4 regions of the Paenibacillus sp. sgz302148 genome follow, and region 1 is predicted to be linked to each of the others. Evidence: riboswitches for the same ligand, from Rfam matches in the RefSeq annotation. Region 1 holds a riboswitch; each other region holds the start of a gene.
The links. A riboswitch is a leader RNA that binds a small molecule or an ion and turns the genes downstream of it on or off. The one in region 1 is predicted to bind cyclic di-GMP.

Region 1 (3,209 bases):
GCCGAAGGTCACTGTAGTACATGTTATACCTTGAACCCATCCAGACGACATAGGGCCCATCAACCGATACCGAACCGTTGTTCACGCCTTCTTCCCTGTTCAACTTGGCCTCGGCTCCGGTATTGAGATTGTGGCTGTAGAGCGACCATGCTCCCCCTGGGGACATCTCATACCAAAGCACGTACACATGCCCCGACGCCAGTTCGGTGACGGTCGGCGTACTTTTCCGCAGCGTAGTTTTGCTGACTTGCGTTACTTTTCCGGTCGATACATTTTTGTAAAAGATTTTGTTGTTGATCGTCCATACGAGATGGTTGCCCGATATGTAATTGGCGCCGCCGATTAGCGTTGTTGCCGACTTCTGATCGGAGAAGGCGTATTTACCTTCCGCCAAGGCTGCGCCGGGAACCAAACAACATGCTATTAGTGCAACGACCAGCAGGATGCGTAGTTTTTGGGTATGTGTTCTCATGATGGTCACCTCGTTTTATAGCGGTTGAAACGTTCGGTAATGTAGCTTGCCCTCGCGTATCAACGCTCCATTTTTATCGTAAAGCTTGCCGGTTGCCGTGCTTTGGGCGTTGATGATCTCCCCTTCGAACCGGTCACCGTTCTCCAAATAGACTTTCCCGCTGAATCGGCCTGGCGCAAAAATACCTTCCTGGTGCAGGTCACCGTTCGAATAATAGGACTTACCTTTGCCGTTGCGGTTGGTTTCCTTGTACTCCCCTTCGTATTCCAAGGCGCCGTTCAAGTAATAAAACTTGCCGTAGCCTTCGAATTCGTCGTCCTTGAAATCGCCATCGTACGCTACGACTCCGCCGGTGCCGGTATGATACAGCTTTCCTTTGCCGTCGAACCGATTGTGGACCCACTGGCCCTCATAATACAGCTCCCCGGTTCGCCAGTCGTAATATTTGCCGTAGCCGTGTTTCTGCCCTTCGACAAAATCTCCCTCATACCAAACGATGCCGGTGTAAAGGATGTATTTGCCTTTCCCGTTCGGAGCACCATGCTTCAGCATGCCAACGACCTTGCTTCCGTCCGGGTAAACAATCGTTCCTTCGCCCTCCACGCTGTCTTGCACAAATTGCGCATCGTACCAGATTTCGCCGCTTTCACGGTACAGCTTCCCTCGCCCATGCATATGGCCTTTGTTCAACTGCCCCTCATAGAGCAACTCACCGGTCGGATAAAATAACTTGCCGTAACCGCCTGCCTCCGTAAGGCTAATGATGTTTGACTGTTTGTCCCAAACCAGAGATTTATTCGGAATTTGTTCGAGCAATGACACCGGGATATAGATCACATTGCGCTCCATTTCAGTCGCTGCCGGGAGCTGTACCGTTTTCCCGTTGATGGCGGCCTTTGCTTCACCGAGCTTGAATTGCACCGTTATTCCGTTTGCCGTTGCTTTTACTGTTTTCGTCTTCAGATCTGCAGCAGTCTTTAAACCTAATTTTTCAAAAATCTGACTCATCGGCAGCATCAGCTGCTTGTTGCGCTCATACGGCTTGTCCCGAAATCCGATGACTGCCCCGTTCACGATCGCGCTAACCGCGACGCTTTGCTGTAAGACGCTCGAATCAGCCTTTGCTATTCCGGCATCCGGCACGGCCCCCCCGCTCGTTAACAGAGCCGCAGCGATCGTCGCAACCATCGTTTTTTTCATTCGTCGTGTCATTGTTGCTCTTCCCCTTTTTGTAGGCACTGTTTTTTGGACACAAAAAAACCAAGCTCCTGGAGCGGCCCGGCTGCCGTGGCGAACGTGATTTCGCGGTAGGCCCGTGGCTTTGCGTCCCCGACTTTCGTACGGGTTTGCCTTTTGTGCATTCACTTGGTTTAGTTCCGTAGTTGGATTTTGTCACCAATTGTAACGTTATTGAGTTCTTCGACTTCCGCTATTTTCCTGCATATTTTGACAAAATCTAATAAGATCATACAAAAGTCTTAGGTCTTGTTTGTCGATCTCTGGCAAACAACAAAGCAAAAAAAAACCGCAACGCCAGCCACTTAACGCCGCCAGGTTGCAGGTTTATTCACATCGCTTCTATTAAGCCACTTGCTTACTTCCCGCCGCTCTTGAGCTCCGTCCAGACGCGGTCGTACGTTTGCAGCGCCGGGCCGACGTCGAGCAGCCATTCCGTGCGCTTCATCTCGTCATCGCTCAGGTAGATCGTTTTGTTCGCTTGATATTCCGCGCTGTGCAGCGACTTTGCCTTTTCGTTCGGGTCGGCGTAGCCGATCGATTCGTAGTTTTTGGCGCTAACTTCGGGATCGAACATGTAATTGATGAATTTCTCTGCGAGCTCCTTATGCTTAGCGCCCTTCGGGATTGCATAGTTGTCGGCCCAGATCGTGCCGCCTTCCTTCGGAACGACGTAGGCAATGTCCGGGTTTTCCGCCTGGATGAACGCCGCGTCGCCGGACCAGACGGAGCCGATCCAGCCGTCCTCGGCAATCATCTTCTGCTTGATGTTGTCCGTATCGAACGCCAGCACGTTCGGCACCAGCTTCTTCAGATCGTCCGCCGCGGAGCGGATTTGCTTCTCGTCCGTCGTGCTGTTGGAGATGCCTTGCTTCTTCAGGCCGATGCCGAGCACTTCGCGGTTATCGTCGAGCAGCAGCACTTTGCCCGCATACTTCGGATTCCACAGGTCGTTCCAGCTTTCGATGTTTTCTTTCACGTATTTCTTGTTGTACGCGATGCCGGTTACGCCCCAAGTGTAGACCAGAGAATATTGGTTGCCCGGGTCGTACGGCAAGTTTTTGAATTGATCGGAAATATTCGCCCAGTTCGGGATGTTGTCCTTGTTGAGCGGCTCCAGCAGCCCTTGCTTGATCATCGTGCCGACCATATAATCGGAAGGCTGGATGACGTCGTAATCGGCGCCGCCGGCTTGGATTTTGGCAAGCAGCTCCTCGTTGTTCGCGAAAATCGCATAGTTCACTTTGACGTTGTACTTGTCCTCAAAATCTTTCAGCACCTGCGCATCAAAATTATCCGCCCAGCTGTACAGGTTAAGCGTCTCCTTCTGCGAACAGCCGGCCAGGCCAACCGCGGCAAGCATAACTCCCACCATTGCTCCCGCGGCCCATAATTTCATTCGTTTCACTTTCCGTATCCTCCTCCAAAATTGTCCGTATTGAATCCATATTGAATAGCGTCTATATAAGTTAATTCATTTTCGCCTATACCGTTACAACGG
Region 2 (3,209 bases), on a different contig from region 1:
CGCTGCTGGCGAAGCATCGTGTTTCCATCGTGGACTGGATGAGGAAACAAGCCCGTTCCTTCCATGTCTTCTTGATCGTTTTCGCCGTGTTGGTGTACACGTTAAGCTGGACGGCATACGGCTTGAAACTGTTCCATAACGATATGCTCCAGGACTGGATCGCGGCAGCGGGCGCGTCTTTGTTCGTCGTGGCGGCTTTGTCCACGGCGTCCTTCATGAGAGCGCTGCAATCCAAACCGCTCGTTTTCTTGGGCAAAATTTCATATAGCTTATATTTGTTCCATATGATCGTATTGCTCTCTTTACTTCATTTGCTGGAAGGTTACGCGCCGGTTGGAGTCATTCTCCTTATTGCCTTCGCAGCGTCGTTCGCGGTTTCCGTGCTTGCCTACGAATGGATCGAGAAACCATCGATGCAATTAGGCAGACGGCTGACGCGCGGCAGGACGCTGGCGAATCCGAATGGGCCGGGCGGAGTATCCGCATGATGTGACAATAATTATCGAATAACGGACGCATTTTTGATAAAATGTTGAATCAAGAATCGGGGGGCAATCTTCTTATGCGAAAAGTTCAAGTCAATACAGCGAAGGCGGGAGACAAGATTGCCAAGCCGATTTATTTGGAAAACGGCAGCGTATTGCTTGGCATCGGCGTTGAACTGACCGAGCGCTTTATTGACCGGTTAAAAGGATTAGGAATTGATGTCATCTTTATTGAAGACGCCAGGACGGAAGGCATTATGCCGGATGACGTGCTGCGCGACGAAACACGCAAAAAAGCGATGGAGACGGTCCACAAAACGATGACCGGATTGCTGGACAACAAAATGGTGAAGGGACGGATCGTCGTTCCGGAGATCGGATCGACGTTTCGCGGCGTTTTCAAATCCATTCTGGACGATTTGACGTCGCGCAAAGACGTGCTCGTCAATTTGGCGAATATTCAAGTGGCCGACGGGTATTTGTTTCAGCATTCCGTCAACGTCGCCGTGCTGGCGGGAATTATCGGAATCGCGAAAGGGTATAACCGGTCGCAGCTGGAGGAGCTTGGCGTCGGAGCTTTGCTGTTCGACGTCGGCATGACGATGCTCCCGAAGGAGCTGCTTAACCGCAAAGGCCCGCTGAACGAAGAAGAGAAGAAGCGCATGCAGCATCATACCGAGGATGGTTTCAACCTGCTGCGTTACCAATACGATATTTCCCTGTTGTCCGCACATTGCGCGCTGCAGCATCACGAGCGGTTTAACGGCATGGGATACCCGCGCGGATTAAAAGGGAACGAGATCCACGAATATGCGCAAATCGTCGGCATTGCCGACGTATTCGACGCGTTGACTTCGCCGAGGCCGTACCGGGAACGATTTTATCCGAACGAAGCCATCGAATATTTGTTTGCCGCAGGCAATTCCGACTTCGACTTGAATCTGATCCGGCTATTCTGCCGACATATATCCATATACCCGATTGCATCGACCGTGCTGCTGAATACGGGACAAACGGCGGTTGTCTCCGGCGCGGACCCCGTCGCTTCACATCGTCCGCAGGTGCGGATCATCCAGGAAGCGGACGGCAGCGCTCCGGCTTCGCCTTATGAGATTGACTTGCGAAATCATGTGAGCATCACGATCGTAAAAACGCTGTAGATTTTACATATCGAACCGACATTTCATTTTTACAAATAGTTAAATATATAAAACATTTGATTCCATCTCTGACTCTCGTTATAATAGATACAAGCTACATACAACATGTAATCGATAACGGCAAACTTGTCGAAAGGCAAGGACGCAAAGCCATAGGGTCTAATGTTTGCAAAAACAATGACAGCCTGGTTACCGAAATCGCATGAACTTTCTTGCGGGTAATTGAAGGCGTCTCTTTTTTGGAGATTGCCTTTTTGTTTTGCCTGAATCGGCGTAGTACTATATCATTTCGGAGGCCTATATGAGCGTACCCGTTTTTTCTAGAAAGTCGGCGATGTTTACGGAGTCGAAAGAAGGATTTTCCGCTAAAATATTGGTCGATAGCCGGACCGTCGTTGAGAAGAAAGATTTCGTATCGACAGGGATATTAACCTATACCGAAGGTGATGTCATCGAAATCGAAATCGCCGAATTCCGATGGTTCGAGCTCGGAGATGCGGTAAAAATTACGATTTATTCGCCTGTAGGCATATTTTTGCTGCATTCAACCGTCGTTGCGAAGGACGACGGCTCGATCATTATTATTCATCCGCCCGAGCATCAGAAGAAATTCGTTGAGAAGCGCGAGACGACAAGGGTGGACATTACACGCAATGGCATGATTCATGCCGTTCTGCGTGATGGGAAACCGACCAATGCGCTCAGCAGAACACTCCATATTGCCATCAGCAATATTAGCATCATGGGCGTCGGGTTCACGTTGGCGGAAGCATACGATTTTTCCGACGGGACGCGTTTGCAAATTCAAATGGACCTCGATTTCGAGCTGCCATGCGTCATCGAGATCGTTCGCCGGGAAAAAGTGGACGGAGGTACGTATTACGGTGCCAAAATCGTGGAAATGGCGGCCGACAAGCTTCGTTCACTTCGCGCATTCGTGCTCAAGGAGCAGGTTCAGTCGCATTATTCCATCAAAAAAGTGAAAAACCGTTAACATCAAATAACCTCCTCGCTTGAAACAAGCGAGGAGGTTATTTTGTTTGGTAATAATCGATATTTCGTTGGTTCGGGGATATAGGGTTACATCCGTTACACGTCGCGGCGAAGCGCCTTCAGCACATCGACCTGCGTCGCGCGGATGGCCGGCCGGACCCCGGAAATAATCGCAACAGCCAGACAAATGGCGGTGCTGATTAACGTAAGCGAAAGCGGAATATACGAAAACTGCAAGCCGTCCGGCGCGTTTCGGTCCATAAATTGCTGGATGACGATCGGCAGCGCGAAGTTGACGACATAGCTGATGATATAAGATACGACCGTTCCGATGATGGCGCCGAGCAATCCGATATACGTGCTTTCGATGAGGAAAATGCTCTTGATCGCCTTCGGATGGGCACCGATCGCTTTCATAATGCCGATGTCTTGGGAACGCTCCGTTACGGCCATCGTCATCGTATTAAAAATACCGATCGATGCGATGATGACGGCGATCGTTCCGACGAACAGAAGGCCGATTTTCATAATGAGAAACACGACATTCACTTGCTCGAGCTCATTGACGATC
Region 3 (3,209 bases), on a different contig from region 1:
GAGACGGCGGCACCGTCGGAAGATACGTTGCCTGCGCATAAGCGGCTCTTGGAGTTGTACCGCGGCGACTATTTTGCGAATTACGATTATTTGTGGGCCGAGAACGAAAGAGAACGTCTGCGGTTGTTATGGTTTCAGCATGCGATCGGCGTTGCCGATTTTATGGCCGGCTCCGCGCAGCCGATAGAAGCGCTCAGGCTGTATCAGCGCATTCAGCAGGCTTTTCCATATGCCGAGGAAACGTACTGGGGGCTCATGAAGCTGCATTACGCCCGGGGGGATCAGCAAGCCGTCCAGAAACAATACGACGATCTAAGCTCTATTCTAGCTGCCGAGCTGGGGACGGCTCCCCAGACATATATTCAGGAATGGTATGAGCGGCACATCACTTCATAATGTTCAGATTGTTGTTCAGATTTTGTACAGTGCCTTGTTGTATGATGATCGGTGGCAGCAATTATTCATTCGAAGGCAGGAATTCCGGATGCGGAACAAGGTTTACAGAGTGCTTTCAGCTTTGTTCATTTTGATTGGCATTGTTTTATTGCTATATCCTACGGTGAAGGACCGTTATGAAAGCTATCAGCAGGAGAAAATCCTGAAGATGTGGGAGGACAACCTTCAACGCATCGAGGCGCTTACTCCGGAGGAAGAGATTCCTGCAGCAGCTCCCGTGCCGCTCGGTTCAAGCAAGAAAGAGCCTGTCCAAGCTGTATCCAAGCCGCTCGCGGTCAGTCCGGATATGGGGGGAGAAGAAGTCGAAGGCATTCTCGAAATTGACAAAATCAATCTAAAGCTTCCGATTCTGTCGGGGGCGACCAAAGAGAATCTTGCGCTCTCCGTTGCCAGTATCGAGCATACGGGCAAAGCAGGCGGAAACGGCAACTACGCCGTTGCGGGCCATCGAAATCGGACCTACGGGAAAAACTTCAATAGACTCGATGAAGTGGAAGTCGGTGATGAAATCGTAGTAGATACAGGCAGCGTGCGATATACGTATGAAGTGAAGGAAAAGCTATATGTGCTTCCCGAAGACGTCAGCGTCCTTCGGGGCAACGGGAAGAAGCGGGAAATAACGCTTGTTACCTGCCATCCGATGAAAAACCCGACGCATCGGCTCATCGTTAAGGGTGAACTGCAAATCGACAAAAAGTAAAATTTTTCTATACAAATAGACAAGCAAGTGATATGATCGTCATATATACAGATACATATTGATTTCGGTGCTTTCCACCGATAAAGGCAAATTTAGCGAAAGCTAGAGACGCAAAACTACAGGGTCTTCCTTAGTTCAAACTAAGATGACAGCCAGTTGCCGAAAGGAGAGTTTTTTGTGTTCAAAAAAATCCGAATAATTACTATTGCGATTGCTATTTTCCTTTTGGTCATTCCGAAAATAACCGATGCGGCGGCATCCCAAGGGATCATTGACCGGAGCTTTCTGGAGCAAGGGTATATTACCGTGAATTACGGAAAAGCAGGCATCGTCCGCATTACGAAAGGCAGCGTCAATTACGATTACAAGCTGGCGGAAGGGGCGAAGTACCCGTTGCAATTGGGAAACGGCGACTATGACGTCATGGTCGCGGAAACCGTCGGGGGCACGAAATACAAGGTCGTTGCAAAAGAACGGATTGCGCTGAGCATGAAGGATCAAAAGGAAGTTTTCCTGCAATCTTCGCCGTTTGTCGATTGGAATGACAAGACACTGGCTATCGTCAAAGCGGCGGGACTCAGTTTGAAGGGCAAGTCCGACAAGGAGAAGATCACGGCCATCTACAGCTATATTACGAAAAAAATCAAATACGATTACGATAAAGCGAAGACGGTAAAAGCCGGCTACATACCTAATTTGGATGATGTTTTCAAGGCGGGAAAAGGAATATGCTACGACTACGCCGCGACTTTCGCGGCCATGGCCCGCAGCGAAGGCATACCGACTAAGCTCGTGATGGGATATCCAGCGGATAGCCCCGGAACGTACCATGCCTGGAACGAGGTTTACTTGAATGACCAGAACAAATGGGTTACGATCGACACGACCAATGACGCCGTTCGCGTGCAAAACGGCAAAACGCCTGAAATGTTCAAAAAGGCGGCAGACTTTAAAATGACGAAATTTTATTAATTGACGAATATCGGAGAGTTGGACAGGAATATCCTGTTCAACTCTTTTTTGCGTTGTTCAGAAAATGTTCAGAGGCATCCATTATAAATATGTTTGGCATACATACGACTTGGTTCGACATCAAATGACTTAGGTTGCAAGTTAGATTCTAGCGAGAGGATTAGAGGGAGGGGGAACAATCGCGGAATTTGCGAGTGAATTGTACGATTTCATGCTTTATTGATCAAAATTGCGAGGAGAAGCTAGGAGTATGAGAGATTTCAAAAAGACGTTTTATGTATTCGTCATATTCGCGTTATTGCTGAACTTGATGCTGCCGTCGACGTTGGTCAACGCGACCGAGGAATCGACCGGAGACGAGCAAAAAGGCTGCGTCGAAACCGTCGGCGGGCAAGCTGGCGGTGAGCAACCCGGAGGTGGTCAGGCTGACGGTGAGCAGGCTGGTAGTGAGCAGGTTGTAGAGCAAGCTGGTGGTGAGCAAGCAGTCGGTGAGCTAGTAGGAGGCGAACAAGCCGCGGGCGGAGAGCAAGTCAGCGAGCAGCAGCTGGCAGACCCGGCTGGAGGCGAGCAGGCAGCAGGCGAACAAGCCGGCACAGAGCAACCTGCGGGCGAGCAATCGGCTACGGAGCACGCTGCAGGCAGCCAAACCGGGGAAGAGCGGCCGGATTGCGATCAAAACCTGCAGGCCAAGCCTATGGCTTTGGCTGGACTTGCCGGAGAAGTGATTACGGAAAATATTATTGATTACGACAGCCTGACCATGTGGGATAGACAGCCTGTCGATGATGAAGGAAAACCGAATCCCGATGCGAAGCAGCTCTCCGATTTTCGGCCAGAGGTAGGAAAAACATTCGCCGTTTATTTCAAATGGAAGCTTCCGAAGAAATATAGAAGCGGGGCAACCTTTACTTTTAACCTTCCAGACAAATTTAGGATGGCTGAGGCTATATCAAACAAACCGTTGAACGGCGGCGGCATCGAAAGCAGCGTCGGCACCTTCGATATTACGACGGATGGGCAAGTGACGTTTACATTCAATGATGAAGTCAACGATGCGGATGAGGACATTGAAGGGTACTTC
Region 4 (3,209 bases), on a different contig from region 1:
TATAACCATTCGTTGAACGTCAAGGATATCGAGTAATTCAATCGTAGGAGCTGAACGTAGGGGTGTGCGGCAGTATCTTTTTCCCCGGTCCCACACTTTGAGTTCTTGATGAAGAAAAATCCCGCACCAAAATGGCGCAGGATTTTATTTTTTTCTTCATTAATAGTATTTTCAACTCTTAAAACGAAGCGTAATTTCATGGAGCTCATAAGCCATATTCGTTAGCGCTTGAACGGCCGATGAAATTTCTTCCATTGTCGCCAGTTGCTCCTCGGAGGCAGCTGCAACACTTTCTGTTTTGGCAAAAGTGGCTTTCGTGATGTTCTCCATTTCCTGGAGAGATGCGGTTATTTGCTCGCTGCCGGCGGACATTTGCTCGGAGGATGCGGATACCTCCTGCATTTGATTGGCGACCTCTTGCACTGCGTGCATAATGTTGTGGAAAGCTTCGCCAGCCTCGCGTACGATAACCGACCCGCTCTCTACTTCTTTGCTTCCCTTCTCCATGGCGATGACGGCATGGGTGGTTTCGTTTTGGATTTGACGAACGATGGCCGATATTTGTTCGGCGGATTGCCGCGATTGTTCAGCCAGCTTTCGGACTTGACCTGCAACGACGACAAAGCCTCTACCATGTTCTCCAGCTCGAGCTGCCTCGATCGCTGCGTTCAAAGCGAGCAAATTCGTCTGTGAAGAAATATCTGTAATTACATCAACGATCTTCCCGATCTCCTTGGAACGATTCCCGAGTTGATTTACGAGAAGTGCGGAGTCGTTAACCGAAGTTCGAATCATCTCCATTTGCTCGACGGCTTTTTGAATGGCAATATTCCCCTCTTCCGCCTCTTTGGAAGCATCCATGGACATGGAAGATACGCTGCCGGAGAAATCGGCTATTCGATTGATGCCTATCGCCATCTCTTCCATCGCTCTAACGCTTTCGGTCGTGCTTTGAAGCTGACTGTCAGCACCGGATGCAATCTCCTGGATTGCGAGCACAACTTGATTCGTCGATTCGCTGGATTGCTCCGAGCTTGCGAGAAGCTGCTGCGAGCTTGCGGACAAGTTTTGCGATTCCATTCCAATTTTTACGATGATTTCTCTCAGACCTGCGATCATACGATTAAAATCTTTCGTAAGCAAGCCGATCTCATCGGAAGAGCGGTAATCGCCTTGAACGGTCATATCCCCGTCCTGCGCTTTCGCCATCCATTGCTGAATGCTGTGAATCGGTCTTGTTATCATATTGGCGATCACATAACCTAGCGTCGAGCAGAGTAGGATTGTTATCAAGGTTACGATGATAATAATAGCTGTTGCGGATTTGGAGCTTTGAATGCTTTCTTCATAAAATGCTTTAGCATCCTCGGTATTGTATTGAACTACGGTTTCAAGGCTTTTGATCATTTCGGCGCGTATAGGTTTAAACGCGTTGACATACTCTTTATGCGCCTCTTCTTTTTTGTTTGCAACCGCAAGCTCGTCGACCTTTTTCTTTGCTTCGTTGTTTTTCGGGATCAAGTCGATAAATTTTTTGTATTGCTCCTGTGCACGCGGCGATAATGTGATCTGCTCCAATTTTTTCCGTGTCGCTTGGTTTTTTTCGCGCGTTTGCGTAATTTGCTGTTGAATTTGTTTAATAATGGCCTCGTCCTTCGCGAGCAGAAGCTCGAGCTGTAAGGCGTCCATCTGCGAGTTCCCGAATAATAAAGCTTCGATCAAGCTGTTCGGAATCATTTTCTCTTCGTACATGGCACGGGCATTTTTTCCCATCGACTGCATGACGACAAAACCGGAAATGCCGATAACTAACATCAAAGTAATGGCAAGTCCGAGAATCCCGAAAAATTTAGTTCTGACCTTCAAATTGCGTATGTAACTCATGCAGCATCACCCTTCTTCGTCCTCTTGAGCAATGATTTCCCTAAACAAAAAATAGCAACAAAAAATCCACCCCAAAAAAAGGATGGATTTTTAGAAAAAACCCCCTATTTTCGGCGGCTCGGCTGCCATAGAATGCTTATCGCACTCCTTAGGCCCGTGGCTTTGCGTCCTCCCCTTTCAGGAAGTATGCCATTATCGTTACGGGTATATAGGCTCTGTTTCGAAAGTATATTATAGTCAAATTGAAAACACAAGACCTAATTACTATATTAACAAAAAAGATATAGTTCCGATGACGGAGAAACCGTAAGTTCAACGGCGAGACCGCTTCATCTTTTCATGTCTACCAACTTTTTCTTCGGCATAATTTGACAAAATTCGATCTCTGGTTTATTCTCTGATTTGTCCGGACGAAACTACTTTTTGGAATGGAGTAAACAACATGAAGCGTCTACTATCGAAACTGGCTATTACGACTTTGGCCATTGCAACTCTAGTATTGCCGCTAGGAAACAACCCAGCGAACGCCGAAAAAGGCCACCAGCAAGATAACCACAGAAAACCGAAAGTAGCATTGTTAATTCCCGGTTCGGCGAGCGATGGCGGCTTTATGGAGTCCGCATACAAAGGGCTCATGAAGGCGCAGGATGAATTACGCGTAAAAACGACTTATGTCGAAGGCATTCCGCATGACACCGTCAAAATTGCCGATGCACTCCGTGAATTAGCCGAAAAGAAACCTGACATGATCATCGCTCATGCGGGACAAAGCTCGGAAGCCGTTAAGATCGTTTCCAAAGAATATCCGAATATTAAATTCGTTAACACACAAACGAATCTGGTTGGCGATAACTTGTCCAGCTACCAGGTTAAACAAGAAGAATCCGCTTGGCTTGCAGGCGCTGCTGCCGGTTTGTTGACAAAAACGAATATCGTAGGACATATTTCCGGCGCTCGTGTTACCCCTGGCTTTTATGGCCGCGCCGCTTTTGCCGACGGTTTGAAATATACGAATCCGGAAGCCAAGTTTTTAACGACATTTACGGGTAATCAAGAAGATGCGGCTTTGGCTAAGAAAACCGCACTGGCCGAGATCAATGCCGGCGCAGATATCATTTTCACCATGTTGAACAATGCGCGCGCAGGAGTTACGGAAGCGAACCGCGAGACGGGCACATTCCAATTCGGAAATGTACGCGACTACTATGCAGATGCTCCTGACGTGTTCCTCGGTTCTGCTATTTCGGATGCCGGTTTAACGGTGTACAGTGCCATTAAGGACTTGGTTGAAGGAAATTGGCAGCCGAATAAAGTCGTGAAAATCG

Region 2: another riboswitch for cyclic di-GMP. It lies ahead of AC0LWM_RS29995 (PilZ domain-containing protein); the one in region 1 lies ahead of AC0LWM_RS05780 (stalk domain-containing protein).
Region 3: another riboswitch for cyclic di-GMP. It lies ahead of AC0LWM_RS24455 (transglutaminase-like domain-containing protein); the one in region 1 lies ahead of AC0LWM_RS05780 (stalk domain-containing protein).
Region 4: another riboswitch for cyclic di-GMP. It lies ahead of AC0LWM_RS20595 (methyl-accepting chemotaxis protein); the one in region 1 lies ahead of AC0LWM_RS05780 (stalk domain-containing protein).

What each region holds. Positions count from the first base shown of each region.
Region 1 is NZ_JBVYOJ010000003.1:75,964-79,172, forward strand. Features, by position in the region: gene AC0LWM_RS05775 (stalk domain-containing protein) at 1-472, opposite strand, end outside; gene AC0LWM_RS05780 (stalk domain-containing protein) at 488-1,684, opposite strand; cyclic di-GMP riboswitch class I at 1,742-1,833, opposite strand; gene AC0LWM_RS05785 (ABC transporter substrate-binding protein) at 2,067-3,107, opposite strand; gene AC0LWM_RS05790 (ABC transporter permease) at 3,201-3,209, opposite strand, start outside.
Region 2 is NZ_JBVYOJ010000030.1:57,928-61,136, forward strand. Features, by position in the region: gene AC0LWM_RS29985 (acyltransferase family protein) at 1-488, shown strand, start outside; gene AC0LWM_RS29990 (HD-GYP domain-containing protein) at 563-1,645, shown strand; cyclic di-GMP riboswitch class I at 1,755-1,842, shown strand; gene AC0LWM_RS29995 (PilZ domain-containing protein) at 1,947-2,639, shown strand; gene AC0LWM_RS30000 (ABC transporter permease) at 2,735-3,209, opposite strand, start outside.
Region 3 is NZ_JBVYOJ010000018.1:146,202-149,410, reverse strand. Features, by position in the region: gene AC0LWM_RS24465 (response regulator) at 1-396, shown strand, start outside; gene AC0LWM_RS24460 (class D sortase) at 485-1,156, shown strand; cyclic di-GMP riboswitch class I at 1,232-1,320, shown strand; gene AC0LWM_RS24455 (transglutaminase-like domain-containing protein) at 1,334-2,128, shown strand; gene AC0LWM_RS24450 (collagen binding domain-containing protein) at 2,379-3,209, shown strand, end outside.
Region 4 is NZ_JBVYOJ010000014.1:48,774-51,982, forward strand. Features, by position in the region: gene AC0LWM_RS20595 (methyl-accepting chemotaxis protein) at 172-1,884, opposite strand; cyclic di-GMP riboswitch class I at 1,994-2,085, opposite strand; gene AC0LWM_RS20600 (BMP family protein) at 2,327-3,209, shown strand, end outside.